DNA from 2 places in the Mesorhizobium sp. M0664 genome. Region 1 is predicted to be linked to the other one. Evidence: riboswitches for the same ligand, from Rfam matches in the RefSeq annotation. Region 1 holds a riboswitch; the other holds the start of a gene.
The links. Region 1 has a riboswitch for thiamine pyrophosphate ahead of thiC (phosphomethylpyrimidine synthase ThiC). Riboswitches for the same ligand answer to the same signal wherever they lie in the genome.

Region 1 (15,304 bases):
GCCATTGCGGCTCAAACGGAGTGCTACTCGCAAGCGCTCCTCCCTGATGTTGCGCTTTAAACCCGCTCTGTCCTGGCGGATACAATAACCCTAGTGCCATCGAAACGTTTGCGCAATCGATTCGATAGTCGTTTTGATCTGATTAGACTAATGTTGTCTCGAATGAAGCAAAGCAGACATACGACGTCCGCTCGCTCACCACCCGAACTTTGTGGGCACGTTTAGGAACGGTGCGCGAGCAGATACCAACCCGTCGGAAAGATCACGGTCCCGAGAGACGCTTCAATCTGGCGTCACGCACCTTATCGGCTCGCTGGCGGCACTGGCGGGACATCGTCGGCTATTTCCTGCCTGAGCCTTGGTCCTTTGCTGAGCCGGCGACCGAGCGCATCGACGAAATTGTCGTAGCGCTGCAAGCCCTTGGCGCGCGCCTCCGCTTGCGCCGATTCCGGCAAGGCTGGAGTCGAGTTGAGCCAAAACCGGACGAACAATGCTAGCGTCTCAATAGCAATTCCGACGTCACGCTCGACCCGCTGCACGCGTCGATCGATCTGGTCGAGGCGGCGAGTGATCGCCGCTTGCTTTCGTTCTTCGGCGTCCGGCGACAGGGACGACGCGAGCGCAGCCTCGGCGACCAGTGACAGCGAGACCTCGCGCCGCCCAGCGTAATCCGCCAGTGCCCTCATTATGTCAGGGTCGAGATAGGCAGACAGACGTCTTTTCTTGGCGTTCTTCATGCGCTCAAAGCTCAATGCCATCATTGGGGTCAAGGGCGGCCTGACGAGCTGCGCGTCTCATGGCTTGATCGACACTGCGGCGACGAACGGCGTCATCATCGGGCTCGTCCCTGTCGAGGTCGAACTCATCGTCGCAGCGTGCCGTTCGTTCCGGCGCGATGTCTTCGTGTTCGGGAAGCTCGGGCTGGCGGCGAATGCCGCCATTGGCCGGATCCTCGTCCTGCTGATCCCTGGCAAGCCTCAGCTTGCGAGATTTGCCTTCCGGCTCAGCAAGAAGTGTCGTGTCGGTCCAGTCGTCAGGGCGAGCGTTCTGCGTTGTCCCTCCGGTCCTTGGTGGCGGCAAGACGCGCTCGGCAAGACGCGGGTCGGCAAAGTAGCGTGCCTTCTTCGCACGGACTGGGAACTGGCCCGAGATCATAATGATCGCCTCGGTCGGCGGCAGCTGCATGATCTCGCCCGGCGTCATCAGTGCACGCGCCGTTTCCTGCCGCGACACCATCAGATGCCCGAGCCAGGGCGACAATCTGTGCCCCGCATAGTTCTTCATGGCGCGCAACTCGGTCGCGGTCCCCAGAGAGTCTGAGACGCGCTTGGCCGTCCTCTCGTCATTCGTGGCGAAGCTCACCCGCACATGACAATTGTCGAGGATGGAATTGTTCGGTCCGTAGGCCTTCTCGATCTGATTGAGCGATTGTGCAATCAGGAACGACTTGATGCCATACCCGGCCATGAAGGCCAGCGCGCTTTCGAAGAAATCGAGCCTGCCAAGCGCGGGAAACTCGTCCAGCAGCATCAAAAGACGCTGCCGGTGATCCTTCGCGTGAAGATCTTCGGCGAGCCTGCGGCCGATCTGGTTAAGCACGAGTCGGATCAGCGGCTTTGTGCGACTGATGTCCGATGGCGGCACGACCAGATAAAGCGTCGTCGGCCGTGCCTCCTCGACAAGGTCTGCGATCCGCCAGTCACAGCATGACGTCACCTTGGCCACAACTGGATCGCGGTAGAGGCCCAGAAAACTCATGGCCGTCGAGAGCACGCCGGAACGCTCGTTCTCGGACTTGTTAAGCAGTTCCCGAGCAGCCGACGCAACGACGGGATGCGGGCCTGCATCACCCAAATGCCGCGTCAGCATCATGGCGCGCAGCGTTGCCTCGATTGGCCGCTCTGGATCGGAAAGGAAGTTCGCCACGCTTGCGAGGGTCTTGTCTTTCTCCGCATAGAGCACGTGCAGTATTGCGCCGACCAGCAACGCATGGCTGGTCTTCTCCCAGTGGTTGCGGCGTTCCAATGTGCCTTCTGGGTCGACCAGGACATCCGCCACGTTCTGCACATCTCGAACTTCCCACTCGCCCCGTCGCACCTCCAGCAGAGGATTGTAGGCTGCTGATCCAGCATTGGTCGGGTCGAACAGAAGCACCTGGCCGAAACGGGCCCGCCATCCGGCCGTCAGTTCCCAGTTTTCGCCTTTGATGTCGTGGACGATTGCCGAACCCGGCCAGGTCAGTAGTGACGGCACCACCAGGCCGACGCCTTTGCCGCTTCGGGTCGGTGCGAAACATAGCACGTGTTCCGGACCGTCGTGGCGCAGATAGTGTCGGCCCAACATACCCAGGATCACCCCATCCTGACCGATCATCCCAGCGGCCTTGATTTCGTCTCGCGTCGCCCAGCGCGCCGAGCCGTAAGTCGTGGTGTCCTTTGCCTCGCGCCCCCGCCACAGCGACATCCCGATCGCTGCGACGATAGCCATGAGGCTTCCGCTCGCCGCAATCGCCGCGCCCTCCAGGAAGACCTTCGGCGCGTAGGCGTCGTAGAAAAACCACCACCAGAAAAAGGCTGGCGGCGGATAAACGGGCTGTCCAGCCAATTCGAACCACGGCGGACCGAGTTGGCTTTGAAAGCCGAGCCGCCCTGCCGTCCACTGTGTTGCTCCCCATGTCGTCGCGACGACGATCAGAAAGGCGGTGAGTATCTGGCCCCATAAAACCTTGCTTGCCGGCATCGGTCGTTTCCCAAATGGATGATCGGAACAACCGAAAAGCTCGAATTCCTAAATCCGCAAGAAGAAAGGGGCGGTCGAAGCAGCATCGCGTACCCGGACGTGGAAAGACTTGCCCGATGCGGGCTCGAATGTTGAACGAGCATCGGGGGGCTGCTTTCTTCTGGAGCCGTTGAGCCGCTACTTTGCCCAATGATAATTAGTTGTCTCGGCTCAGATGCATTTGACGAGATGGACGGGTTCTTGGAGAACCGCGGATTGCCCACGACCAAATGAACAAGAGCCCTCGGCGGCGCGCCGAGCCGGAGAACGCTCTAGTCCCGGCAAGTGGTGGTCAGCCGGAATTGACGTTCTGCTGAGCTCGAATCTTACCGCCTCCCTGATCGGTAGCGCGATAGATCCAGAGCCGACTCGATGAGCAGACCCATCAAGTCTGTTCAATTTTGTTAATCAATTCAGTCACATCAACTATTGCCATGGACTTTCGTTGGAACTGTTGCAAGCCGCGCCGGCCTCACGGGTCGCGGAATCTATTGGGCCGCACCAAAGTTCCAGATGTCCCGATGCAGGCGCCACGTCCCGTCGTCCCCTTTTTTCCAAACGACAATGTACTTGCCCGCAACGGTGGAAGGGGCACCGCCTTTGCTCGGCACACCGAGCGTAAATGCGCCAACTTCGTAGGCGAGATTCCCGCTCTCTTCCACTTCCAGCGCCTTCAGGGTGAGATTCTTCATCCCGGCCTTGATTGCGCCCTGCCAGAATTCTTCCACGCCCTTGCGGTCATCGACGCGTTTGCCGTCGGGTGGCAGCAGGGCGGCATCGTCGGTATACATTTGACCTACCGCTGCTGCGTTTCCGCTGTTGAAGGCGTCCATGAATTTTACCAACGCCGCTTCGATGTCCTCACGAGCCGAGTGGGCGGCCGCAGACAATGCAGACGAAACAAGCAGCACAGCAGCAAATGCAAATGACTGAACCAGTCTCATTTCGTCCTCCCTTGCGTGCCCGACATGCCCACCCGATGAATAGCGCCGACCCAAGGGCGCCGCGGCGCGTTCGATGGCCAGGCGCCTATTTTATTAGACTTATCTGATATGACGGCGCAAGCGCAACTGCGACCCTCTGAATGACCAGCGTAGCAGCTGCCGGAGAGCTTCAAAGCGGCGGCTACCGCCTCACTGCCCTCCTCGTCTCGACGAAAGAGTTCGTTCGAATGATGCTTTTCCGTGGCTTTGCTCGCAAGTTTTCGTCAGCCAGCACAGGGCCTCCTCTTACGGTCGCTGGTCGTCAAGGCCCAGCGGCCACTAGCTGACAGTCCCCCCCGTAGCCAAGCCGCTGGGCCCCTCGACGTGGGGAACGAGCATTGGAGACGATGTCGCGCTTTCCGTTACAGCCCGAAGGCGGGTGACAGATGACCGCGTCAGCCTCTCCACTCCGAGCTACGATTTCACGCATTCGATCAGGCACAGCTCTCTCGGGCACCAAGCATGAGTCAGCTCCCGAATGAGCAGGTGCCGCCCAGTTCGGCTTCGGCCCTTGCGCGCGCAAAGTATTGGGCGAGATCGATCGGCAGTCCGATCGGCAAATTGGGGCAGCGATGGCGAGAATGAATGCCAGGAACTTCCCTTCGGTGCCGCTTCGTCGATCTGTTTGCCGAGAAGACGCGCGCTGCGTGCCGCCCCCCATACCGCAGAGAACTCACTTCAGGTCACACACACACGACGCCACCGAGATCCTGCATCACTTTTCTACTCCGACGCCGCCAGTCACCAAGATCAGTCGCGAGCGTGATCGCGGCTATCAAATCGGGATCGCGCACCGGAGTGCTCTATGAGTGAGCCCCGAACGGCGCGCTCGAGCAATCCGGCTCGACGTAAGGCGGGCCATCCGTGCCGGCCTCGTGACTAAGACGGGCGAATGGCGGTTCCTGGACTCACCTTTTTGTTCTGAAGTCGCTTCCTTGAGCCGGTGGCGGAGTTCTTGCTTGATCGACCTCAGCACTGTTTTAGAATCGGTTTTCGGAAAATTTGTCTTGTGGCATCAATTTTCATGGGATAGGATCATTTTTCATAGGTTTTGCCGACTAAACCAAAATTCAATGGAAGGATTCGCGTTTCATGCCTGCGGTGCAACAGCACCAATTTTCAGGTCCCGTTACCGTTTTTCAGGAAATCCGCCTTCCTGAAACGGCGACCCCGGCCGGGTACAGCGCCCTGATCGGAGCCTACAGGCTCGTCGCGCCCTTGCCCCGTAGATTGTTCGCCACTGGCGAGCATCATCGCATTACCGAACGGGATGGCTGGCGGATCATGACCCCCCGCCATGCCCCAAATCCTACCCTCGAAGGCCACCTGACCTTTGCGCTCAAGTACGAGGGACTGGACCTTGCCGTCCTCAAGCGGCTGTTCCAAGTGACCGGTCCCGCGCCGATCGAGGCGCTGGTCCGTGAAAGCCCGACCGGCAGTTATGCCCGCCGCATCTGGTTTTTATATGAATGGCTGAGGGGCGCGCGTATCGATCTGCCGGACGCGGAGGCCGGACGATACATTCCGGTTGTCGATCCCGAGCTGCAGTGGCCCGGACCCGACAAGACCGCTTCGCGCTATCGCGTAAGGGACAATCTCCCCGGCACGCGTGAGTTCTGCCCTCTGGTGTTCCGCACCAAGATTCTCGAAAAATTCATCGGCCTTGAACTACCGCGGCGCGCGGAGGCAATCGTAGCGGACGTGCCGCGCGACCTCCTTGCTCGGACCGCCGCCTTTCTTTTGCTCAAAGACTCGCGATCAAGCTATGCGATCGAGGGCGAGCACCCGCCGCAAGATCGCATCCAGCGCTGGGGCCGCGCCATCGGCGAAGCCGGCCGCTGGCCGATCGATCGCGATGAGCTGCTGCGTCTGCAAAGAATTGTACTTGGCGACGCTCGTTTCGTAAGACTTGGCTTCCGAAAAGAAGGAGGTTTCGTCGGTGAGCATGACCGAGACAACGGCACGCCCTTGCCCCATCACATCAGCGCTCGGCCCGAGGACCTGCCGCGGCTAATCGGTGGAATGGCGGCGTTCGATCAGGGCCCCGCGCAAAAGCTTGATGCAGTCGTAGCCGCCGCAATCCTCGCCTTCGGCTTTGTCTATATTCACCCGTTCGAGGACGGAAACGGCCGCATTCACCGCTACCTAATCCACCACGTCCTTGCCATGCGCGGCTTCAATCCGCCGGGAGTGGTCTTTCCCGTCTCGGCCGCGATCCTGGACCAGATCAACGAGTACAGGGGCGTGCTCGAGAGCTATTCGCAGCGCCTTCTGCCGTTGGTGGAATGGGAACCGACGCCGCAATTCAACGTCCGGGTGCTGAATGACACCGGTGATTTCTACCGGTTCTTCGATGCAACCCCGCACGCCGAATTCCTCTATGCTTGCGTTCAGCGGACGATCGAACGGGACCTTCCCGAGGAAACCGCATTTCTGCAGCGCTACGATCAGTTCCGGCAGCAGGTGGACGCCTTTATCGACATGCCCGAGCGGTTGACCGATCTGCTCTTCCGTTTTCTTCACCAGAATGATGGCCATCTATCGAACCGCGCGCGCGAGAAGGAATTCGCCGCGCTGACCAGTGACGAGGCAGGAAGAATCGAGGCGATCTACGCGCAAACCTTTGGTGCCCATTGAAGGTGTGATCATCAGGATCGATTTTAGTCCGACGGTTTGCGATTCCCTTGTCCCTGCCTTCATCTCCGACGCTTGACTTGTCGCCGAGACATGCACGATTTTTTCCGCACGGTCTGACCGGCCGCCGATCAGCCGCGGCCAGAACGCGCTTGACAAACCGGAGCGGTCCCGTCCAACCTCACGCATTCACCAGGGGAGTCCCGGCAAGGGGCTGAGATACTGCTGGCTTTCGCGGCGCAGTGACCCGTTGAACCTGATCCAGTTCATACTGGCGTAGGGACGGTGCAAGCGCTTTGCGGGAGTTTACGCCCGAGGTCCTGTTTCGGCAGGTCGACAGAAGCGTCTTTTCATCCTTCCGGCACAGAACTGGGTCTCCAATGCAACGAGCAAAGGAGCCTCAAGATGAATGCCCTCACCCCCGCCGTCTCGACGGGACCGCTGCCTGCCTCACGCAAAATCCACAAATCCGGTACCATCCACCCGCAGCTCAGGGTGCCGATGCGCGAAATCTCCGTCCATCCGACGGCAGGCGAGCCGCCGGTGACCGCTTACGATCCGTCCGGCCCCTATACCGACCCGACTGTCGAAACCAGCATCGAAAACGGCCTTGCACGGCTTCGCCATGAATGGGTCACCGCGCGCGGCGATGTCGAAGCCTATGACGGCCGCCACGTCCGGCCAGAAGACAATGGGTTTGCGGCAGGCGAGCGCCTAACACCGGAATTTCCAGTCCGCAACCGGCCACTCCGGGCCCAGACCGGCAAGGCGGTGACACAGCTTGCCTATGCGCGCGCTGGCATCATCACGCCCGAAATGGAGTTCGTCGCCATCCGCGAGAACCTTGGTCGCGAGATCCTGCACGGCAAGCTTGAGCGCGACGGCGAGGCCTTCGGCGCGGCGATCCCCGACTTCGTCACGCCTGAATTCGTCCGCCACGAGGTGGCGCGCGGACGCGCGATCATTCCCGCCAACATCAATCATCCCGAGAGCGAACCGATGATCATCGGCCGCAATTTCCTGGTCAAGATCAACGCCAATATCGGTAACTCCGCCGTCACATCGTCGATGGCTGAAGAGGTCGAAAAGATGGTGTGGGCGATCCGCTGGGGCGCCGACACGGTGATGGATCTGTCGACCGGCCGCAACATCCACAACATCCGCGAATGGATCGTCCGCAACTCGCCGGTGCCGATCGGCACGGTGCCGCTCTACCAGGCGCTCGAGAAAGTCGGCGGCATTGCCGAGGATCTTACCTGGGAGGTTTACCGCGACACGCTGATCGAACAGGCCGAACAGGGCGTCGACTATTTCACCATCCATGCCGGCGTGCGGCTGCACTACATCCCGCTGACCGTTGACCGGGTCACGGGTATCGTCTCGCGCGGCGGCTCCATCATGGCCAAATGGTGCCTGCACCATCACCGGGAAAGCTTCCTCTATGAGCACTTCGCCGAGATCTGCGACATCTGCCGCACCTATGACGTCTCCTTCTCGCTCGGCGACGGCCTTCGTCCCGGCTCGATTGCCGATGCCAACGACGCGGCGCAATTCGCCGAGCTGGAAACGCTCGGCGAGCTGACGCAGATCGCCTGGGCGAAAGATTGCCAGGTGATGATCGAGGGGCCCGGCCACGTGCCGATGCACAAGATCAAGGCGAACATGGACAAGCAGCTCGCCGTCTGTGGCGAGGCGCCGTTCTATACGCTTGGACCGCTGACGACCGACATCGCGCCGGGCTACGACCACATCACTTCCGGCATCGGCGCGGCGATGATCGGCTGGTTCGGAACGGCCATGCTCTGCTACGTCACGCCCAAGGAGCATCTCGGCCTTCCCGACCGCGATGACGTCAAGACCGGCGTGATCACCTACAAGATCGCAGCGCACGCGGCCGATCTGGCGAAGGGCCACCCGGCGGCGAAAGTCAGGGATGACGCCCTATCCCGCGCGCGCTTCGAGTTCCGCTGGGAGGACCAGTTCAACCTGTCGCTCGACCCCGAAACCGCACGGTCCTTCCACGACCAGACCTTGCCCAAGGAGGCGCACAAGCTGGCGCATTTCTGCTCGATGTGCGGACCGAAATTCTGCTCGATGCGTATCTCTCACGACATCCGCGCCGAGGCACAGAAAGAGGGCATGGCGGCGATGGCGGCGAAATACCGCGAGGGCGGCGATCTCTACGTGCCAGCGGACGAGACCGGCGCACCGCTCACGCCTCAGCCAGGTAAGCCATCATGAAGGTGCTGATAAAGGGGGCCGGCGTCGCCGGCCTCACCGCCGCCTTCGAACTCGCCGCCCGCGGCGCGACGGTCACGGTCGCCGAGATCCGGCATGGCCTTGGAGGCAATGCGTCGTGGTTCGCCGGCGGCATGCTGGCGACATGGTGCGAGCGTGAAAGCGCCGAGCAGCCGGTGCTGGACCTTGGACGTGACGCTGCCGACTGGTGGGATGCGGTGCTGCCGGGTCAGGTGACACGGGGCGGAACACTTGTCGTGGCCGCCCCGCGTGATGCCGGCGAGCTCGACCGCCTCGCCAGCCGCACGTCGGGCCATCGGCGTGTCGACGAAGACGAAATTGCGCTCCTGGAACCCGACTTAGCCGGCCGCTTTCGCCGCGGATTGCTCTTTCCCGATGAGGGCCATCTCGATCCGCGCCAGGCGATGGCAGCACTTCATGACAAGCTCGCAGCCATGGGTGTCAAATTCCACTTCGGCACCGACGCCCGGCATGTTTCCGGTTTCGATCGTCAGATCGATTGCACGGGAATGGCAGCCGCCGATGACAGGCTTCGCGGCGTTCGCGGCGAAATGCTGATCCTAAACACGCCAGACTTCTCGCTGTCGCGCCCGGTCCGGTTGCTGCATCCGCGCTTTCCGCTCTATGCGGTACCGCGTGCCGACGCTCAGTTCATGATCGGTGCGACGATGATTGAAAGCCGGTCCGACGGACCGGTCACGGCGCGCTCCATGATGGAGCTTCTGGGTACCGCCTATGCCCTCCATCCGGCCTTTGGCGAGGCCGGGATCGTTGAAACCGGTGTCGGCGTCCGTCCAGCCTTTCCCGACAATCTGCCGCGCGTCGAAATGAGCGGAGACACCGTCGCGATCAACGGGCTCTATCGCCATGGCTTTCTTCTCGCCCCCGCCATGGCGCGCCTGGCGGGCGAAATTGTCTTCAATCACGACAAACCCGTGGAGCTTGCTCATGAAACTGATGGTCAACGGCAAAGTGCATGAGGTTGCCGCCACCACGCTGGCCGAGCTGCTTGCCGCGCTTGACTATGAGGGCGATTGGCTCGCGACCGCCGTCAACAACGACCTCGTGCACAAAGCCAGCCGGGCGGAATTCCAATTGAACGACGGCGACCGGATCGAAATCCTCTCGCCCATGCAGGGAGGCTAGCATGTTCGATCTTCTCGGGACGACGCTTCCCTCCCGCCTGCTTCTCGGCACCGCTCAATATCCTTCGCCGGCCATCCTTGCCGATGCAGTCAGGGCATCGGGCACCTCGGTGGTGACCGTCTCGTTGCGCCGTGAAATGGCAGGCGGCAGGGCTGGCGAAAAATTCTGGTCGTTGATCCGGTCGCTTGGTGTCAGAATCCTGCCCAACACTGCTGGCTGCCACTCCGTCAAGGAAGCGGTCACGACCGCACAAATGGCGCGCGAAGTCTTCGGCACGCCCTGGATCAAGCTCGAAGTGATCGGCAATCACGACACGCTGCAGCCGGACGTGTTCGGTCTGCTCGAAGCCGCCCGCATCCTGTGCGAGGACGGTTTTGCGGTGTTCCCGTATACTACCGACGACCTTGTCGTCGCCGAGCGGCTGCTTGCGGCGGGCTGCAAGGTCTTGATGCCCTGGTGCGCACCGATCGGTTCCGCCCTCGGGCCGGTCAACATCACGGCGCTGCGCTCGATGCGCGGACATTTCCCTGATGTCCCGCTTATCGTGGATGCTGGTCTCGGACGGCCATCGCACGCGGCAACAGTCATGGAGTTCGGCTTTGATGCCGTGCTCCTGAACACAGCGGTCGCCAAGGCGGCCGATCCGGTCGGCATGGCGCGTGCGTTCGGCAAGGCGGTCGACGCCGGTCGAGAAGCTTTCAGCTCGGGGATGCTCGAACCCCGCGACGTCGCGGTGCCATCGACACCAACATTCGGCAGGGCGGTTTTCTCATGAAGCTCGATCCCTTCTACCTGATCGTCGACAGCGCCGCCTGGATCGAACGGCTGGTGCCACTTGGCGTCAAGCTGGTTCAGTTGCGCATCAAGGATAGGGACGAGGCCACGCTGCGGACGGAAATCCGCCGCGCGAACGGCGTCTGCGCGGTCCATGGTTGCCAACTGATCGTCAACGACTATTGGCGGCTCGCCATTGAGGAAGGCTGCGACTTCGTCCATCTCGGCCAAGAGGATTTGGCTGCGGCTGACCTGCTGGCGATTAAGTACGCCGGATTGAAGCTCGGGCTCAGCACGCACGATCATCTCGAACTGGAAACGGCCATCGCTGCCGAGCCCGACTATATCGCGCTCGGCCCCATCTATCCCACCATCCTGAAGCAGATGAAATGGGCGCCGCAAGGGCTCGAGCGGATCAGCGAGTGGAAGCATCGGGTGGCGCCGATCCCATTGGTCTCCATCGGCGGCCTCAACCCCGACCGGCTCGACGGTGTCTTCGAGGCTGGTGCGGACAGCGCGGCGGTGGTCACCGACATCACGTTGAATGCCGATCCCGAAGCGCGCACGCGAGAATGGATCGAAAAGACAAAGCCATGGCGCTGAGGCGAGAACCGCGTGTGCTCGTGGTTGGCGGATCAGACTCCAGCGGTGGGGCTGGAATTGCACGTGATATCGAGACGATCTCTTCCATTGGTATGCGCACCTGCCTGGCTGTCACAGCGCTGACGGTGCAGACGCACGAAGCCGTAATGGAAATCCATCCTTCGAAGCCCGATCTTGTGGCCGATCAGATGTGCGCCGCGCTGCAGGCCAACAAGGTGGCGGCAATTAAGATCGGCATGCTCGCAACGGCCGAGATCGTCGTTGCCATTGCCGGCGTGCTGCGCGAAAATCCGCAGGTGCCGGCAGTGCTCGATCCGGTGCTGGCCTCGAGCTCCGGCCGGGGGCTTCTGGAAGCAGGTGCCATCGCTGCCATGAGGCGCGACCTGATGCCGCTTTGCTGCCTTGTGACCCCCAATCTCCTCGAGCTGGCGCTCCTTGTTGGTGCGGAACCGCCAGCCGACGAGAGCGACGCGGTGAGACTGGGACGGAAATTGCTGGCAGCCGGCGTGCCGGGCCTGCTGATCAAAGGGGGCCACGCATCAGGACCTCGATCAACCGATATTCTGTTGCGTTCCGATCAAGAACCAATTCGCTTCGACGCACCTCGTCTTGTCGCATCAATCCGCGGGACGGGTTGCATGCTGGCTAGCGCGATTGCGGCGCATCTGGCGAAGGCGAAGCCGCTCGAAGACAGTGTGCGCGAAGGCAAGCGGCTTGTCTTGGCCATGTTTAAGAAGAATGCAGCAGACCGACGAAACTTGTAAAATTTTCCAACTCTCGAAAGACACGCCTGCCTCTCGCGGGTCCGGGCTGGTAATTTCGCCTCGTAATTCACCTCACTCGAGAGGAGTAGTTTGACGGCCTCGCCAGGCGGCGACCGCGAGATCAACGATGGCGAGGCGGCCGTCGTGCGCCGTATCTAGTGCGTTGGCATCCTTTCCCCACATCCGACTGCGATCCTGGAATTCACCTTGGTCGCGAGCTCCTGCTAAACGACGCCCCTCGACGGGAGCGGTCGATCCCGCGTCTCGGCTGCGGCGGCGCTAGGCTGACGCTCCCTAGGCCGTCCTGTTGAATCGGACTCGGGATCACGAACTGCCTCCGACAATGAATGAACATTGTCCGTCTTACGGCCATTTCATCGTCACCGCCGATGTGCTCAAGCGATGCAGGCCATTCCTGTCATTCAAGGGATTATCGGCTTCGAAAAACAGTGAAGCTTCATCCGTCCTTGCATCCGCTTCGCTCAGGCTCAGCAGACGTCAGCAGGTTCTTCACCAGGTTAAGAGCGAGGGCGTGTGGCTCAAGCCGGCTTGGCACGAGGGCCGGGAGGTGATCGCGGTGTTCGAGACCGAGCCGACGCGAAACCCAACCACTTTATGTGGCTCGAGTGGTGTGAAGGTCGGATCAGCTTCATTCGCGACTACCGCAATGCCCGCTATGTTGCCGATGATGCGGAGCTGGCGCTGGACGCCACGTCCCACGGCGACGGAACCGGCAACTATGCTCGTCGCGACGCCTAATCAAGCCCGATGGCAGCTCCATCCGGCACTCGTTGACAAGCCTGCCGTGATATGAACAGGATTATACAGGCTCACTGAACAGGTACCCATATGAAGCGGCGCTCGGTTCAACTGTCTCCCGGCACGGGCAAGCCCGAACAGATCGCCACCGTTCTCGAACATGAAATCCGCTCCGGTGTTCTCGGCTTCGGCGACCGGCTGCAAAGCGAGAACAAGCTCGTCCAGCGTTTCTCCGTCAGCCGCAACACCGTCCGCAAAGGCCTCGAGGAACTGTCCAACCGCGGGCTGATCACGACCAAAGTCGGCATCGGCTCTTTCGTCACCTTCGATGGCAAGCCCGTTGATGACTCCATCGGTTGGTCGCGGGCGCTCGCCAACGCCGGCGCCAACGCCGAGACGCGGACGCTGCGGCTCGAGGTGATCGAGGACCCCGGTCTTGCCGCACTGCTTGGTATAGAAAACCCCTTTTTCATCGCTGTCGACCGGGTGCGCACCAATGCCAGCGACGGCCACGCCATCTCCATCGAGCGCAGCCGCCTGCCATTGTCGCCGGAACTGGAGGACGTGCCGTTGCGCGGCCTGCGCGAAGGCTCGCTGCACCAGACGCTGCGCGGCGCGGGCCTCATTCCCGACCATGGCGAGGAATGGGTCGGCATCGAAATGCTCAACGCCGAGGACTCTGCAATCCTCGGTTGCCCGCAAGGCACGCCGTTCCTTCGCGGTCGCCGGTTGACCCGCGCCGCCGATGACCGGCCGATCGAATATGTGACCAGCCTGCTCAACCCGGCGCATTTTGCGCTGCATATGAGGTTCTGAGTGATGCCGGACGACAACACCGGGAATATGACTGATCGGGCCATGGGGGCGCTTGTCGGCGGGGCACTGGGGGATGCGCTGGGCATGCCGACGCAGCTTTTGTCGCCGGCCCGGATTGCCGAACTCTACGCCCATGTAGAGGGCTTCATTGCTCCTTTCGCCGACCATCCGGTGTCGAAGGGGCTTCCCGCTGGAACGATCACCGACGACACCGAACAGGCGCTTCTGCTTGGCCGTATCCTGGTTGAATCCGGTAACCGCTTCGATCATGCGCGGTGGGTCAACGCGCTACTCGACTGGGAGCGCGACGTCAAAGCGCGCGGCAGCTACGATCTGCTGGGACCATCGACCAAACGCGCCATCGACGCCATCAACAATGGCGTGCCGGCCGAGGAAGCGGGGCGCAGCGGCGACACAAATGGTGCGGCCATGCGCATTGCGCCGGTCGGCATCATGATGCCGCCAGAGCCGCTGGACGCGCTGGTCGCCAAAGTTGCCGAGACCTGCCGGGCCACGCACAACACCTCGGTTGCCATTGCGGCCGCAGCCGCCGTTGCGGCGGCCGTCAGCCGCGGCGTCGCAGGCGGCGACTGGCGCGCCGCTTCCGACAGCGCCATCGCCGCGGCGAGGTGCGGAGCAACGCTCGGCCATTGGGTGACCGGCGGTGACATTGCTGCGCGCATTGGGTGGGCGCAGGAGCTTGTGCGCGGCAAGGCGACGAAGGACGCGATCCGGCTGATCACCGATCTGGTCGGCACCGGCGTCGCCAGTCAGGAGTCCGTTCCGGCTGCATTCGCCGTGCTGGAAGTCGCCGGCGGTGATCCCTGGCAAGCGGCGGTCATCAGCGCCAATCTCGGTGGCGACACCGATACGATCGGCGCCATCGCGACCGGCATGGCCGGCGCCTGCACCGGCTTTTCCCGACTGCCTCAGAACCGCATTGCAGACCTCAAGGGCATCGACATTGCGGCGGTTGGCGCGCTCACCGCCGACCTTGTTGCGGCCCGTATATCCAAGCGCCGTGCCGACAGGACGGGTCCCGGCAAGGATGCGGCGGCATGAGTGGGCGTCTCGTCCATGTCGGCAGCGCGGTGGTCGACTATGTCTACCGCATCGACGCCTTGCCGGCGCCGGGTACGGAGAAGACGGCGTCGAGCTACACGCAAGTCGCCGGCGGCGGCTTCAACATGATGGTCGCGGCCAGCCGCACCGGCATGAAGGTGGTGTTCGGCGGCCAGCTCGGCAGCGGACCCAATGGCGACTTCCTGCGCACGGCCTTAGCCAATGAGGGGATCGAGACGCTGACGACGCCATCGCCCGTCATGGACAGCGGCAATTGCGTCGCCATGATCAGCAGCGATGCCGAGCGCACCTTCGTCTCGTGGCCTGGTGCGGAGAGCTTGCTCAGCCTTGACATGATGGCGCCCGTCTCGGTCGCCCCGGGGGATTGGGTGTTCACCTCCGGCTATACGCTTAGCTATCCGGGAAGCCGAGACGCGCTTGTCGACTGGATCGAGGCACTTCCGGCCGACACACCGCTTGTCCTCGACCCGACACCTGTCGTCGTCGACATTCCCCGCCCTATCCTGCCTCGGATACTCGCCCGCACCACCTGGTTGAGCTGCAACAGGATGGAAGCGGCCGCGATTGCCGGTCCGGGCGACGTCGAGGCACTCGCGTCACGGCTTCTTAGCGACCACTCCCCGAAGGCCGTCGGCGTCGTTATTCGCGCCGGAGCGAAAGGCTGCCACATACGGCTGGCCGATGGCTCGGCGCAAACGAGTGCCG
Region 2 (15,304 bases), on a different contig from region 1:
CATGGCCGAGCAGGTGCGCCGTGCCGACACAACCGAAGGCGACATCGACACGCTGTCGCACAGGATTGCCCAGATCCGCACATGGACCTTCGTTTCCAACCGGCCCGGCTGGCTGGCCGATCGGGCACACTGGCAGGAAAAGACGCGCGAAATCGAAGACAGATTGTCGGATGCGCTGCATGAGCGGTTGACGAAACGTTTTGTAGACCGCAGGACTTCCGTCCTCATGCGGCGCCTTAGAGAAAACACGATGCCTGAAGCCGAAATCAGCCCAACCGGAACCGTCCTCGTCGAAGGCCATCACGTCGGCGAGTTGCAAGGTTTCCGCTTCACCGCCGACCAGAGCGCCGGCGGCGAAGACGCCAAGGCGGTGCGGGCGGCGGCGCAGAAGGCGCTTGCCGCCGAGTTCGAGGCGCGGGCCGAGCGCTTCGGCGCCTCGGCCAATGGCGACATCGCGCTGGGTTCGGATGGCACGCTGCGCTGGATCGGCGCGCCGATCGGCACGCTGGTCGCCGGCGAAGACGCTTTGAAGCCGCGTCTGGTTCTGCTGGCCGACGAGCAACTCACCGGCCCGGCCCGCGACAAGGTTGCGGCGCGCGCCGAGCGCTTCGTCAACTTCCAGATCGAATCCCTGCTGAAGCCGCTGGTCGATCTCAAGAATGCCGAGCAGATCACCGGCATCGGCCGCGGCATCGCTTTCCAGCTTGTCGAGCATTTCGGCCTCATCAACCGTCGCGACATCGCCGACGAGATGAAGTCGCTCGACCAGGAAGGCCGCGCGGCGCTTCGCCGTCTCGGAGTGCGCTTCGGCGCCTACCATGTCTTCGTGCCGGCGCTGATCAAACCGGCGCCGGCCGGGCTGATAACGCTGCTGTGGGCGCTGAGAAACGACGGCAAGGACAAGCCCGGCTTCGGCGATGTCGTTCACGCACTGGCCTCCGGCCGCACCTCGGTGGTCATCGATCCGACCTTCGACAAGACCTTCTACAAGCTTGCCGGCTACCGCAATCTTGGCCGGCGTGCTGTACGCGTCGATATTCTCGAACGGCTGGCCGACCTGATCCGGCCGGCGACCAACTGGAAGCCGGGCCTCGGCCCTCGCCCCGACGGCGCCTATGACGGCCAGTCCTTCATGGTGACGCCGCCGATGATGTCGATTCTCGGCGCCACCGCCGACGACATGGAAGAAATCCTGAAGGGACTCGGCTATCGCGCCGATGCCAAACCGGCGGCCGAGGTCAAGGCGCGGATCGAAGCACAGGACAATGCCGCGCGTGAAGCTGCCGCTGCAAAGCAGGCGGCGGAAGAGACTGCGCGCGTCGAGCAGGCGAGGATGGCGGAAGCATCTGCCGCGGCAGAGCCGCCGGCGGAGGCTTCGGAACCTGTGTCGGATGCGGCTCCTGTTGCGGAGGCGGCGGCCGAAGCTGTGACCGAAGCGACGGCAGAGCCTGTCGCGGAAGCTCCAGCCCCTGAAGCTGCGGCAGAAGTCACGCAAGAGACCCGGCCCGCCGCGGAGGCGACTGCTGAAGCGCCTGCGGAACCAGCGGCCGAGCCAAGGGCGGAACTTGGGGCGGAAACTGAGGCTGCGGCACCGGCAGAGCCGCCGGTTTCCGACACTACGGAAGCATCGCCGGCCGAACCTGCAGCGACGGCAGGAGCCATCGCCGGCGAAGCTGCTCCAGAAGCCGAGGAGCCAAAACCCATCCTGTTGTGGCGGCAGGGTCGTTTCGACCAGCGCCCGCGTCATCGCCAGCATGACAACCGCCCCCGGGACAATCATCGGGACAATCGCGCGCGCAGTGGTCAAGCTGCGCCGGACAGCCGCAGCGATGCGCCGACAGATGCCGGCGGGCAAGCGACGCCGGGCGACCGGCCCGCCCGTCAGGGGCGCCACGACCAGCGCGACGGCGCCGGCAAGCCACGCTTCGATCGCAGCAAGTTCAAGCCCAGGCCGCAAGGCGACGCGGCAGATCAGCGCGCCGGCAAGCCGCAAGGTGAACGCCCGGACCGGCGCGAAAACCGGCCCGACTGGAAGGCTGGCCGGCAGGACGGCAAAGGCGGCGCCCAAGGCGCAAAGCCGGCGTTCCAGCCAAAGCCGCGTGAGGAACGCCCGGTCCGCTTCGATCCGGACTCGCCCTTCGCCAAGCTCGCCGCGTTGCGCGACCAGCTGAAGAAGTAAGCTGCTCGTCCAATGGTCACTGATGCCCGCCAGCGCATCGACAAGTGGCTGTTCTTCTCGCGCGCGGTAAAATCGCGCACGCTGGCAGCCAAGCTGGTCGTCGCCGGACGCGTCCGCATCAATCGCGACAAAGCAGCGCAGGCCTCCGATACGGTCCGGCCGGGCGACGTTTTGACCATCACGCTGGAGCGGCGGATCTTCGTCTGGAAAGTCCTTGGCACCGGCGTACGGCGTGGCCCGGCCGAAGAGGCCCCCCTGCTCTACGAGGACATGTCGCCGCCCCCCGCGCCCAAGGGCGAGGCGCTTCCGGATGCGGTGCCGCCGTTGCGCGAGGCCGGCAGCGGTCGCCCGACGAAGAAGGAACGCCGCCAGACCGACCACCTGCTCGGCGACGATTGAGCAAGGTCGAACGCCCGCTTTGCCGGCCTTCCGGAATTCCATTCCGGAAACCGCGGCACCGCTGGCAGGGGCCGCCCTTGCCACCGGCGGACAAAGGCGTTACCTCACCAAAAAAGCCCAACAAAATGGGACGTCCCGGAGCCGACCAATGACCTACGTCGTGACCGACAATTGCATAAAATGCAAATACATGGACTGCATCGAGGTCTGTCCGGTCGACTGCTTCTACGAAGGTGAGAACATGCTCGTCATCCACCCGGACGAGTGCATCGATTGCGGTGTCTGCGAACCGGAATGCCCGGCCGACGCGATCAAGCCCGACACCGAGTCGGGCCTCGACAAATGGCTGCAGATCAACACCGAATATGCCGACAAATGGCCCAACATCACCGCCAAGAAGGAGCCGCCGGCCGACGCTAAGAATTTCGATGGCGAAACTGGCAAGTTCGAGAAATATTTCTCCCCCGAGCCCGGCGAAGGCGACTGACGAGCCTGCCGGCTGCGGCGGCCTGACGCCGCGTAACAGCCGTGATACATTAACCGCCTTGACAGGCGGCGACGGCGCGTGGCCTTCGCGCGTGCAGCAAAACCTTGATTCTTCCGACTTTTTGTGTTATATCAACCAAACATGCCGGTGACACAACGTCGATTTATGGCGCAAACGCCCCAAATCACTGAAAGGTGAATTTCTCAATCCGGACCAGAGCGATCTGGGGCAGGCGGTCGCAATGTTGCGATTTGCCGGTCCTGGCCTTTCCGGTGAGTTCATCGTTGTGTGGCTGAGGACCGGTCACCCCGGTCGCACGAGTTCGGGCCGGCACGATGCCGGTACCACAACAAGGAGTTCAGGGCGTAATGGCAACGATCACCCCGCAGAAGAAGTCCACCGCAGCGCGCCACGGTTTCAAGACCGGCGAGTACATCGTTTATCCGGCGCATGGTGTCGGCCAGATCGTCTCGATCGACGAGCAGGAAGTCGCGGGCCACAAGCTGGAGCTGTTCGTCATCGACTTCCAGAAGGACAAGATGCGCCTCAAGGTGCCGGTCGCCAAGGCGACCTCGATCGGCATGCGCAAGCTGTCGGAAGAGGATTATGTCGAGCGCGCGCTGAAGGTCGTGCAGGGCCGCGCCCGCGTCAAGCGCACCATGTGGTCACGCCGTGCCCAGGAATATGATGCCAAGATCAACTCCGGCGATCTGATCTCGATCTCGGAAGTGGTGCGCGACCTTTACCGCGCCGATAACCAGCCGGAGCAGTCCTATTCCGAGCGCCAGCTCTACGAGGCGGCCCTCGACCGCATGGCCCGCGAGATCGCGGCCGTCAACCGCATGTCGGAGACCGAAGCGGTCCGCCTCATCGAGGTGAACCTCAACAAGGGCCCGAAGCGCGGCGCCAAGGCCGACAACGAGGAAGCCGAGCAGGAAGAAGCTGCCTGAGCCTTTTCGCCCAGGAAACATGGAAAACCCGGCCTCGCGCCGGGTTTTTTGTCTTAGCTGACCGGCGACGCGCATATCTAACCTTCGCCGCCCTCCCTTTCCGCCTCGTGCTTCAGCGTGGCGATGAACCGCTTGGTCCGCTGGCGTTCCGGGTTGCTGAACAGCACCGCGGCCGGGCCTTGTTCGACGATGTTGCCGGCATCGAGGAACACCACTTCCCGCGCGATCTTGGAGGCGAGCCGCAGGTCATGCGTCGCCATCACCATGGTCGTGCCCTCGCTGGCGAGCTTGCCGAGCACGTCAACCACCTCCTGCGCCAGTTCCGGATCGAGTGCCGAGGTCGGCTCATCGCAGAGCAGGACCTTCGGCGAAGGCGCCAGCGCCCGGGCAATCGCCACGCGCTGCTGCTGGCCGCCCGACAGGGTCGCCGGCCAGGCATCGGCCTTGTGCGCCATGCCGACTTTTTCGAGCAGGGCCAGCGCCCGTTCGCGCGCCCTCTCCTTGGGCCATTTCAGCACCGTCACCAGCCCCTCCATGATGTTCTCGATCGCAGTACGATGCGGAAACAGCTGGAAATTCTGGAACACCATGCCGGTCTGCAGCCGCAGCCGCTGGATATCCCTGGTCGAGACCCTGCCGCCGGGATGGAATTCGAGTGCATCGTCGCCGATCCGTACCGTGCCTGAAGTCGGCAGCTCGAGCAGGTTGATGCAGCGCAAAAGCGTGCTCTTCCCTCCGCCCGACGGCCCGACAAGCGCCGTAACGCTGCCTTCCTCGATCGTGACGGTGACGCCCTTCAGCACCAAATTGTCGCCGAAACGCTTTTCGATGTTGGTGAGGCCGATCATGCGCGCGCCTCCAGGAAGCCGCCATAACGGTTGAGCCGCGTTTCCAGCCGCGCCTGCAAGGCCGACAGCACGGAGCTCATGATCAGATAGAGGGCCGCTGCCTCGACATAGAGGATCAGCGGCTCATAGGTGGTGGCGACGATGCGCTGCGCTGCCTGGAACATCTCCGGCACGGTGATGGCGGCGGCGAGCGAAGTGTCCTTGACCAGCGAGATGAAGGTGTTGGACAGCGGCGGCACGGCGACGCGCCCCGCCTGTGGAAGAATGGTGCGCCGCATTGCCTGGGCCCAGGTCATGCCGATCGAATAGGCCGCTTCCCACTGACCCTTCGGCACCGAACCGATGACGGCGCGGATGATTTCCGACGAATAAGCACCGATGTTCAAGGTGAAGCCGATCAGTGCTGCCGGAAAGGCGTCGAGCAGGATGCCGACCGATGGCAGGCCGTAGAAGATAAGGAACAGTTGCACGAGAAGCGGCGTGCCGCGGAATATCCAGACGTAGAAGCGGACCACGGCGACCAGCGGTTTGGGACCGAACAGCCGGACAAGCGCCACAACCAAGCCTAGGACAAGACCGAATGCAAACGACAGCAGCGTCAGCGGCACGGTGAAGATCAGTGCAGCCCATAGCAGCGTAGGCAGGGATTCCAGCATCAATTGCAGCCAGTGCGGCACGAAGGCTCCTCCTTGCCAGATTGCCGTCGCTCATATCACGCGAAAGCGGCGGGCCGTCAAAAGACAGCTCGCCGCGATATGAACGACGCGGGCCGGCGTTCGGCCCACACGAGAAAGCCGTTTTACTTCGAAACGTCCTGGCCGAAATAGGTGTCGGCGATTTTCTTGTAGGTGCCGTCGGCCTTGATGTCGGCCAGCGCCTTATTGATGGCGGCCACCAGTTCCGGATCGCCCTTGCGCACGATGACGCCGGAATAGTCGGCGTTTTCTTCCTGGGCGGCAATCTTCACATTGGCGTCGGGCTTGTGCTTCTTGAAGTCGAGGAAGGACAGGCTGTCGTTGATGGTGGCGTCGGCGCGGCCCGTAAGAAGCAACTGGATCGACTGGTCGAAGCCGTCGGTGCCGACGAGTTCGGCGCCGTTGGTTTCAGCCAGCTTGCCGAAGTTCGAAGTCAGCGATTGCGCCGCCTTCTTGCCCTTGAGATCGGCGAAGCTCTTGATATCGGTGTTGTCGCCGCGCACGATCAGCACCGCCTTGGAGGCGATGTAGGGATCCGAAAAGTCATATTTGGCCTTGCGCGCCTCGGTGATGCCGACCTCGTTGATGACGGCATCGTAGCGGTTGGCATCGAGACCGGCGATCAGCCCGTCCCATTTGCCTTCGAGGAACTGGGCTTTGACGCCGAGGCGCTCGGCGATGGCCCGCGCGATCTCGACGTCGAAGCCGACCAGCGCGCCGGAAGCATCATGATAGGTGAAGGGCGCATAGGTTCCTTCTGTGCCGACCTTGAAGACGCCGGACTGCTTGATCTGGTCGAGATTGGCGCCGGCGTGACCGGCGGCGATGGCCAGAACCTGCAGCGTTCCGGCGATGATGAGCGATTTGAGCCATTTCATTTTTCTGTGATCCGTCCTTGGCCGTATCCGGCGTCATTGCGAGTGCCGGAAAATGACAGATGCGCGATGCCAGAATAAGAAACTGAATTTCAAAAATCTCCCGCCCTTGAAATCCAATTCTCAACCAGCATCTCCCGGCGCCATCCGGCTGAGTCAAGGCCGGCGGCGAATCGCCTGGAACAGCGCAATCGACATGACAGTCCGGGGGAACATTCCCCCGCATGGCACGTTCTTCGCTGTTGTAGGGCGCGGCGCCGCCATTTCAACCATCGGCGCCAACTCACGATTCGATCGCACCGCAACGCCTGGAGCAGGAGCGCGGCATGATGGAAGACAGTGCAGGACGGACCATGGTTCGCGCGGCGATGAAAGCCCCTTATCTGGAACGTGACGAAGAGCATCTCCTGGCGCTGCGCTGGAAGGAAAACAATGACCAGCACGCGCTGCACCGCATCACCGTCGCGCATATGCGGCTGGTCATTTCCATGGCGTCGCGGTTTCGCCACTACGGCCTTCCGCTGGGCGACCTGATCCAGGAAGGCCATGTCGGGCTGCTGGAGGCCGCGGCCCGTTTCGAGCCCGAGCGCGAGGTGCGGTTCTCGACCTACGCGACTTGGTGGATTCGCGCCTCGATGCAGGACTATATCCTGCGCAACTGGTCGATCGTGCGCGGCGGCACCAGCTCGGCGCAAAAGGCGCTGTTCTTCAACCTGCGGCGTCTGCGCGCCCGCCTGGCAAACGGCGCCGAGCAGACGTCGAATGCCACGCTCTACCGCGAAGTGTCGGCGGCTCTCGGGGTATCGGAGGCCGATGTGGCGATGATGGATTCCCGCCTTTCGGCGCCGGACAGCTCGCTCAACACACCGCTAGCCGACGATGCGGGCGCAACCGAGCGGATGGAGTTCCTGGTTTCGGATGACCCGCTGCCCGATGAGGTCGTCGGCGATACGATCGACGTCGAACGCCGCTCGGTGTGGCTGAAGACGGCACTCGGCGCTCTCAATGCGCGCGAGCTCAGGATTATCGAGGAACGCCGGCTGAGCGACGAGGGCGCGACGCTCGAAGCGCTCGGCGAGACGCTCGGCATCTCCAAGGAACGTGTCCGGCAGATCGAGGCGCGCGCCATGGAAAAGCTCAAGGCGGCGCTGGTAAAGCAGAATCCGGAATTTCTCGCAGCCTGAATCGCGTCGCCTGCTATTTGTCGGTGACGATCTTGACCTTGTCGCCGGCCGAAACCGCGGCACCCGGCGACAGCGCGTTGAGCACCCTGAACAAATCCAGCTTGCGGTCGACGCCGACCATCTGCGCGGCCAGGGAGCCCATTGTCTGGCCGGGCTGCACCGTGACGATGCGGATACGCAGCGGCTTCAACGCCGCCTTCTCGGCAGCACTCAGGATGCGGAACGAGCCGCTGACCGAGCGCGCCACCGTGCTCAGCGAGGTGCTGGCCGACGGTGCAGCAGTCAGCAAGCGGTAGACCTGGCCGCCGGCGCGGATCACCGCAATGTCGAATTGCCAGCCATCGGCGCCGGCATGCGCGGTTGCCGCTTCGTTGCCGTTGATCGTCTCCTGGCGCACGCTGCTGTCGTCGAGGCCGGCAACCCAACCGCTGCGGATGTAGTCGGTCAGCGAGCGGTTCTTGTCGATCGAAACGCCGTCGAAGCGGATCGCCATGTCGCCCGGGCCGGTCGCCGTCACCGCCGCCGCCGAATTGTCGATGACGAAACCGTTGGGCACCGAGAACGACACGCCGAGGCCAGGGTGCAGGAAGGTTTCGCCGCGCACGTAGCCTTCCTCCGGCGTGTCGCCGTAAAGCAGCCCGTCTACGCCGGCAAGAAATGAATCGCGGTCGCGCGACCCGACACCGGGCGCGCCGAACTGGCGGGCGTGGCGCTGCGCGAGATCGATTCGCTGCGGCGTGTTGGGGTGCGTCGCCAGGAAGTCGAGGCTGGCGTCGGTGGCGCCGCTGATCGAGCGGAAATCGGTATAGGCCGACATCGACTGCAGGAAGCGGCCGGCGGCGTAGGGATCGAAACCGGCTTCGCCGATCGACTTGATGCCGATGGCGTCCGCCTCCAGCTCCTGATTGCGCGAGAACTGGGCCAGCCTCAGCTTGCCGCGGATCAGCGCCGCCTTGGCCGTCGGGTTGTCGCCGAGCACGTCCGAAACGACCTTGGTCGCCAACCCCTCTTCGGCTTCCAGCTGCTGGCGCTGCAGGCCGTGGTTGGCGGTAACGTGGCCCATCTCATGCGCGATGACGGCGGCAAGCTCGGCGGAATCGTTGGCCAACGCAAGCAGGCCGCGGGTGATGTAGAGATAGCCGCCCGGCAGCGCGAAGGCATTGACGTTGGGCGAGTTGAGGATGGTGATGCGGTAGGTCTGGGTTGGGTTGGCCGACACCACGGTCAGTCTGCCGACGACCTTGGCCACCATGCGCTCGAGCTTGGGGTCGGAATACTCGCCGCCATAGGTGGCGAGGATGCGCGGGTGCTGCGCCTTCGCCAGTTGGGCGAGCTTGCTGTTGGCGGCGACATTGTCGACCGTGATCGGCTTGTCGGAGGGCTGGAAGCCCGATTCCTGCACGTCGGGAGGCGTGAACATCTGGCAGCTTGCCAGCGCCACGGCAAGACCGGCCAGCGCCAGAAAGCGCGCCAGCGGTTTCACCCTCCGATTGTCGATGCCGGTCGGCAGATCGGCTTCCTTTCAAGTCCTGGCACGTGACCGCGAAAATCGGGCGCGATTTCCGAAAAGCATCACGCGCAAAGTCAAGTGCTATGGCGTCCTTCGTGCGTCCGACGGATACGAGACAGCAACGGCAAATCACGCTCTAGGCCGGACCAGCTCCTGGCGGACCTAGCCACACTACCTCGATCATGGCAAGCAAGCGCCGCTTCGCCTTCCGCCGGTTTGACCATAAATTATGTCCGCTTCCGGGCAACATCTCGTGATCCAGCCGCAAACGGACCCGAGCCGATATAGCGTCGGAATGCCTCCGGTCCAGCCCCGACGAAAAAATCGGCGGCGGTGCCGGTCGCGGCAACCGTGCCACCATCCAGGAAAACCATGTTTTGGCCGATACGGCGCGCATCGTCCGGCTGGTGCGTGACGAATAGTACCGTCATGCGCTGCTCCGAATGAACGTCGGCTACCAGATCGAGCATGTCATCGCGCAGTGCCGGTCCGAGCGAAGCGAACGGCTCGTCGAGCAACAGCACCGGCCGGTCGCGCACCAGGACCCGGGCGAGCGCGACGCGCTGCCGCTCGCCGCCGGAGAGTTCGCGCGGCAGCCGGCTTTCCTTGCCGGCAAGACCGACGCGCCTCAGCGCTGCGGCGATTGCGGCGCGGTCAGCCTCGCTCAGCCTGAGCGAAGGCGAGCGGCCGAGCCCGACATTCTGCTCGACCGACAGATGGGCAAACAGGTTGTTTTCCTGGAACACCATCGATACCGGCCGCGCTGATGGCGGCGCAGTGCTGACGTCGGCGCCGCCGATCAGCACGCGGCCCGACCGCGGCGTCTCGAAACCGGCCACCAGATTGAGCAGCGTCGACTTTCCCGAACCGCTCGGCCCCATGATGGCGGTGATTTCCGACACCGGGAAATCGACATCGAATATAAGCGGCGTTTCACCATAGCTGAACGAGACATTATCGAGCCGCACGGCCGCGCCTTTTTCCACCGAAATGGACCGTTCCGGGCTTATCGGCATCATGATTTCTCCCTCCTTCCCAGCCAGTCCGCGGCCAACACCAGCGCCAGGCAGACAAGGCCGAGCAGCAGCGCCAGGCCGGCGGCATCCTCGGTGCGGTAACTGCCCATGCGCGCCAGCAACAGATAGGGCAAGGTCTGCACGGAATCGCTGCCGAACAGCGCAATGACGCCGAGATCGCCGAGCGACAGCGCCATGGCGAACGCGAAGCCGGTGGCGAGCGGCCGCCGCAGCGACGGCCAATCGACCAGCCGCAACCGGTTCCAGCCCGAGATGCCAAGCTGTGCGCAGAGCCGTTCGTGGCGTTCGCTCGCCGCGTCATAGGCAGGGCGGATGGCGCGGATGGCGAACGGCATCGCCATCACCGCATTGACCGCAACGACGATGACAGGGGCGATCGCAAAGACATCGCCGACGGTGCGCAGGAGCAAGAACCAGCCGGCACCGATGACGATGGGCGGCACCACCAGGACGAACCCCGCACCGGTGTCGGCCAGGTGTTCGAGCAGCGTCCTCCTGCCGCTCCGCCGGGTGAGCGCCAGCGCCCGGCGCGCCATCACCAGCGACAGCGACAACGCCACAGAGAGCAGCGCCGACAGGAGGGAGAGCACGGCACTGGTCGCCGTCGCTTGCCGCACCGCGCTCTCGCCGGCCAGGCGGCCGAGATCGGCGCCAAGCCCGGCTGCCAGCGTGGCCGCCATCGGCCCGGCGACAAACAGCAGTGCGAGCCCGATCGCCAGCGCGTTCAGCACGGTCTCGGCCGCACCGGCTGAAAAATACCGGCGCGGCGCCACCGGCAGATTGGCGTCGCCGGTCATATTGGCGCCAAGCCGCGTCAGTGCCAGCACGACGACGAAGGTCAGGGCAATCTGCAGCAGGGTCAGCGTCACAGCCCGCGCCGGGTCGAAGTCGAAACGCAGCGCCTGGTAGATGGCAACCTCGAGCGTCGTCGCGCGCGGCCCGCCGCCGAGCGTAAGCACGATGGTGAAGGAGGTGATGCACAGCATGAAAACGAGCCCGGCAACGCCCGGCAAGGCCGCACGCAGCGGCGGCCATTCGATCAGCCGGAAGGCCGGCGCAGCACCCATGCCAAGCTGGCTCGCCAGCCGCCATTGGTTAGCCGGCACGGTCTGCAACGCCTCCAGGAACAGCCGCGTCGCCAGCGGCAGGTTGAAGAAGACATGCGCAACGAGTATGCCCGACAGGCCATAGATGCCGGGCCAGCTCTGGCCGCCTAGCGCGCCCAGCGTGCCGGCAAAATAGCCGGCGCGGCCATAGAGCGCCAAGACACCGAGTGCGGCAACAATGGCCGGCAGCGCCAGTGGCACGGCGAAAAGCTGGAGGATGAAGCCTCGCCCGAAAAAACGCGGATGCCGCGACAGGGCGCGCGCGACGAACAGCGCCGGTGCAACGGAGAGCAGGGTCGACAGCAGACCCTGCCAGAGCGTGAAACGGACGACGCGCAAGAGATAGGAATCGAAAGCGGAGGCGGCGCCGGACAGGTCGCGTGTGGCTTCGACGACGAGCCCGGCGAATGCACCGCCGATCAGCAGCGCGATGGCGGCGAGCGCGACGATGCCGGCAGTGACGCGGGGATCGGCCGGATGACGCGTAGGCATGTCGCGCTACCCGACACTACGACAGGCGTAGATCGAAGGAAATACCTGGCAAAGGCCGAGCCCACCCCTCTCTGGCCTGCCGGCCATCTCCCCCTCAAGGGGGGAGATTGCGCACTCAGCCGCCTTCGCCAATCTCACAAGTGGCAGGACGAGGAGAGGCGACAAAGCTGCCGATCTCCCCCTTGAGGGCAGGGCTATCGCATTTGGATTCTTACGAAGTTGGACCCCCACCCTAACCCTCCCCACAAGGGGGAGGGAACGCTGCCGCATGCCCTTACTTCCCCTTTTGGCGCCGAAAGGCAGACAATTTGCCGAGGTCAGTGCCAACGGAAGTCTCCCTCCCCCTTGTGGGGAGGGGTTAGGGGTGGGGGTACGTCGTAGAGCGAAAGCCTCGGCGTTCCATCTGCGATAGCCGTGCCCTTGAGGGGGAGATGGCCGGCAGGCCGGAGGGGGGTGGCTTGGCGCAAACATCCGACGAGGCTTGAGCCCTACCTGCTCATCGCCGCAAGCCACTCATCGACCCAGGCCTTGCGGTTGGCCGCGACGTCTTCCGGGCTGAACAGCAAGGTCTTGGTCGGCTTGACCAGCTTGTCGAACGCCGGGTTGAGCGGCTTGTCGGTTTTGCCGGCCGGGAACATCCAGTTGGTTTCGGGAATGACATCCTGGAATTTCGGTCCGGTCATGAAGGCAATGAACTTTTCCGCCAGCGGGTTCTTCGCGCCCTTGGTGGTGATCCCCGCAACCTCGATCTGCAGATATTCGCCCTCCTCGAAGGACGCCGCCTGGTAGCGCTCGGTGTTTTCGGCGACCATGTGGTAGGCCGGCGAGGTCGTGTAGGACAGCACCATCGGCGCCTCGCCCTTGGTGAACAGGCCGTAGGCCTCGCTCCAGCCCGGCGTTACCGTCAGCACCTTCGCCTTGAGTTTGGCCCAGGCTTCCGGCGCCTTGTCGCCATAGACCGACTTGACCCACAGCAGCAGGCCAAGGCCCGGCGTCGAGGTGCGCGGATCCTGGATGACGATCTTCTCTCCGGCATCGCCCTCGACCAATTCCCTGAGGCTCTTCGGCGGGCTCTTCAGTTTTTCGGTGTCGTAGACGACGGCGAAATAGCCATAGTCGAACGGCACGAAAATATCGTCGCTCCAGCCGCCCGGTACATTGACGCCCGAGACGGCGCCGTGCGGCGAAAACAGGCCGGTTGCCTTGGCGTCGGCGGTTAAGTTGGTATCGAGGCCAAGTACGATATCGGCCTTGGTCGCGGCGCCTTCCAGCTTCACACGGTTGAGCAGCGCCACGCCGTCGGCGACCGAGACGAATTCGACGACGCAGCTGCATTCGACCTCGAAGGCCTTCTTCACCGCCGGTCCCGGACCCCAATCGGCGGTGAAGCTTTCATAGGTATAGACCGTCAGTCTATCCTGTGCCGATGCCTGCCCCGGCAGGGCGACCGCGGATGCCGCAAGCAGGACAATTGAGACAAGAGAGTGGAAAAAACTGCGCATCGGCGCCTCCTTCGTTCGCGTTGAAAGGAATTGAGGCGTCGGGCTGTCCGAAACGTCTAATCCCTCCGCCGGTACAAACCGGATCAGGTTCAGCGGGTTGGCAGTCTTGCCTCTCAGCCGGTCCGCGAAAATCGCGTCCGGCACCCCGTTAGAGCGTTGCGACACATAGGCCCGGCCGAAGTGCTGCGCAAGCGGAAGTTTGCCGGGCATCCAAAGCCCAGCCTTCCGTTTCGTCTGCCGTTTCATCTTCCGTTTCCGGGGCAGGGCTGGTAAGGGCCACGAGATATGAGCACATTCACCATCCTGCTTGGCGGCGATCTCATCCGCACACCGCTGCTCGACCGCCAGGTCGAAGGCTCGCGCGTCATCGCCGCCGACGCCGGCATCGGTCATGCCCGCATGCTGGGCCTGAGGCCGGAACTCTGGGTCGGCGATTTCGATTCCGTGCCTGCCGAGTTGCCGGAGGATCTGGCCGCCGTGCCACGGCAGGTATTTCCTGCCGAAAAAGACAAGACCGACGGTGAACTCGCTATCGCCGCCGCGCTCGAACGCGGTGCGACAAGCCTTGTGCTCGCAGGCGCCTTCGGCGGCAAACGTACCGACCACATCTTCCTGCATCTGGCGCTGAGCGTCCGGCTGGCGGAAGGCGGAACGGAAGTGCTTTTGACCAGCGGCGCACAGGAAGGCATTCCTTTGCTGCCTGGAAAGACTGGCTTCGACTATGCCGACGGCACGCTGTTTTCGGTGCTCGGCTTCTCCGATCTCGCCGGCCTGACAGTCACCGGCGCCAAATGGCCGCTCGACCATGTCGAGGTTGCGTTCGGCTCGTCGCTGACCATTTCCAACGAGGTCAGGGGCCGGCTGGAAATCGCGCTGGCCAGCGGCCGGGCGCTGCTGCTCGCGCATCCCTACCCTCTTCCGGAAAGCTGAGCCCAGAAAGCTGATATGGCGCCGCCGCTTCTCAATCTCGACGGGATAAAGCTGACCTTTGGCGGCACGCCGTTGCTCGACGGTGCCGCCCTGACGGCCTCGGCTGGCGACAAGATCGCCCTGGTCGGCCGCAACGGCTCTGGTAAGTCGACGCTCCTCAAGATCGCCGCCGGGCTGATCGAACCGCAGGATGGCGAAGTCTTCCGCCAGCCCTCGGCAACCGTGCGCTACTTGCCGCAAATGCCCGACATGGACGGTTTTGCGACCGTCCGCGCCTATGTCGAGGCGGGGCTCGGGCCCGCCGACGATCCCTACCGCGCCACCTATCTGATGGAGCATCTCGGCCTGACCGGCGAGGAACGGCCGAACGACCTTTCCGGCGGCGAGGCGCGGCGCGCCGCCCTCGCCCGCGTCATGGCGCCGGAGCCCGACATTCTCCTCCTCGATGAGCCGACCAATCATCTTGACCTTTCGGTCATCGAATGGCTGGAGGAGGAGCTTGCCCGCACCTCCTCGGCACTGGTCGTCATCTCGCATGACCGCCGTTTTCTCGAGCGCGTGTCACGCGCCACAATCTGGCTCGACCGCGGCCAGACCCGCCGTCTCGACAAGGGCTTTGGCTATTTCGAGGAATGGCGCGACACGGTGCTGGAGGAGGAAGAGCGCGAGCAGCACAAGCTCGGTCGCCAGATCGTGCGCGAGGAGCACTGGCTGCGCTATGGCGTGACAGCGCGGCGCAAGCGCAACATGCGCCGGCTCGGTGAGTTGCAGACCATGCGCCAGCGCTTTCGTGGTCATCGCGGCGCCGAGGGTGCGGCGACGATGACAGCCAGCGACGCCGCCGAATCCGGCAAGCTGGTGATCGAAGCCAAGAACATCGAGAAGACCTTTGGCGATCTGACCGTGGTCAAGGGATTCTCGACCCGAATCCAGCGCGGCGATCGCGTCGGTCTGGTCGGGCCGAACGGCGCCGGCAAGACGACGCTGTTGAAGATGCTGACCGGCGAATTGAAGCCGGACGCGGGCACGGTGCGGCTCGGCACAAATCTGGAGATCGCCACGCTCGACCAGAAGCGCGAAGCCGTCGACCCGCAGGAGACATTGGCGCAG

Region 2: it holds a riboswitch for thiamine pyrophosphate, as region 1 does, so the genes downstream of both, thiB (thiamine ABC transporter substrate binding subunit) here and thiC (phosphomethylpyrimidine synthase ThiC) in region 1, are expected to answer to the same signal.

Annotation. Positions count from the first base shown of each region.
Region 1 is NZ_JAMYPW010000002.1:29,572-44,875, forward strand. Features, by position in the region: gene NKI39_RS02870 (LacI family DNA-binding transcriptional regulator) at 1-5, opposite strand, end outside; gene NKI39_RS02875 (CopG family transcriptional regulator) at 303-758, opposite strand; gene NKI39_RS02880 (conjugal transfer protein TraG) at 742-2,739, opposite strand; gene NKI39_RS02885 (YybH family protein) at 3,267-3,722, opposite strand; gene NKI39_RS02890 (Fic family protein) at 4,854-6,398, shown strand; TPP riboswitch at 6,580-6,696, shown strand; gene thiC (phosphomethylpyrimidine synthase ThiC) at 6,801-8,636, shown strand; gene thiO (glycine oxidase ThiO) at 8,633-9,634, shown strand; gene thiS (sulfur carrier protein ThiS) at 9,603-9,800, shown strand; gene NKI39_RS02910 (thiazole synthase) at 9,802-10,575, shown strand; gene NKI39_RS02915 (thiamine phosphate synthase) at 10,572-11,177, shown strand; gene NKI39_RS02920 (hydroxymethylpyrimidine/phosphomethylpyrimidine kinase) at 11,168-11,941, shown strand; gene NKI39_RS02925 (GntR family transcriptional regulator) at 12,791-13,516, shown strand; gene NKI39_RS02930 (ADP-ribosylglycohydrolase family protein) at 13,544-14,578, shown strand; gene NKI39_RS02935 (PfkB family carbohydrate kinase) at 14,575-15,304, shown strand, end outside.
Region 2 is NZ_JAMYPW010000004.1:80,225-95,528, reverse strand. Features, by position in the region: gene NKI39_RS08160 (helicase-related protein) at 1-2,179, shown strand, start outside; gene NKI39_RS08155 (RNA-binding S4 domain-containing protein) at 2,192-2,578, shown strand; gene fdxA (ferredoxin FdxA) at 2,727-3,065, shown strand; gene NKI39_RS08145 (CarD family transcriptional regulator) at 3,434-4,015, shown strand; gene NKI39_RS08140 (amino acid ABC transporter ATP-binding protein) at 4,093-4,863, opposite strand; gene NKI39_RS08135 (ABC transporter permease subunit) at 4,860-5,540, opposite strand; gene NKI39_RS08130 (amino acid ABC transporter substrate-binding protein) at 5,663-6,436, opposite strand; gene NKI39_RS08125 (RNA polymerase factor sigma-32) at 6,760-7,617, shown strand; gene NKI39_RS08120 (M48 family metalloprotease) at 7,631-9,100, opposite strand; gene thiQ (thiamine ABC transporter ATP-binding protein) at 9,355-10,146, opposite strand; gene thiP (thiamine/thiamine pyrophosphate ABC transporter permease) at 10,143-11,762, opposite strand; gene thiB (thiamine ABC transporter substrate binding subunit) at 12,251-13,264, opposite strand; TPP riboswitch at 13,308-13,422, opposite strand; gene NKI39_RS08100 (thiamine diphosphokinase) at 13,550-14,194, shown strand; gene NKI39_RS08095 (ABC-F family ATP-binding cassette domain-containing protein) at 14,210-15,304, shown strand, end outside.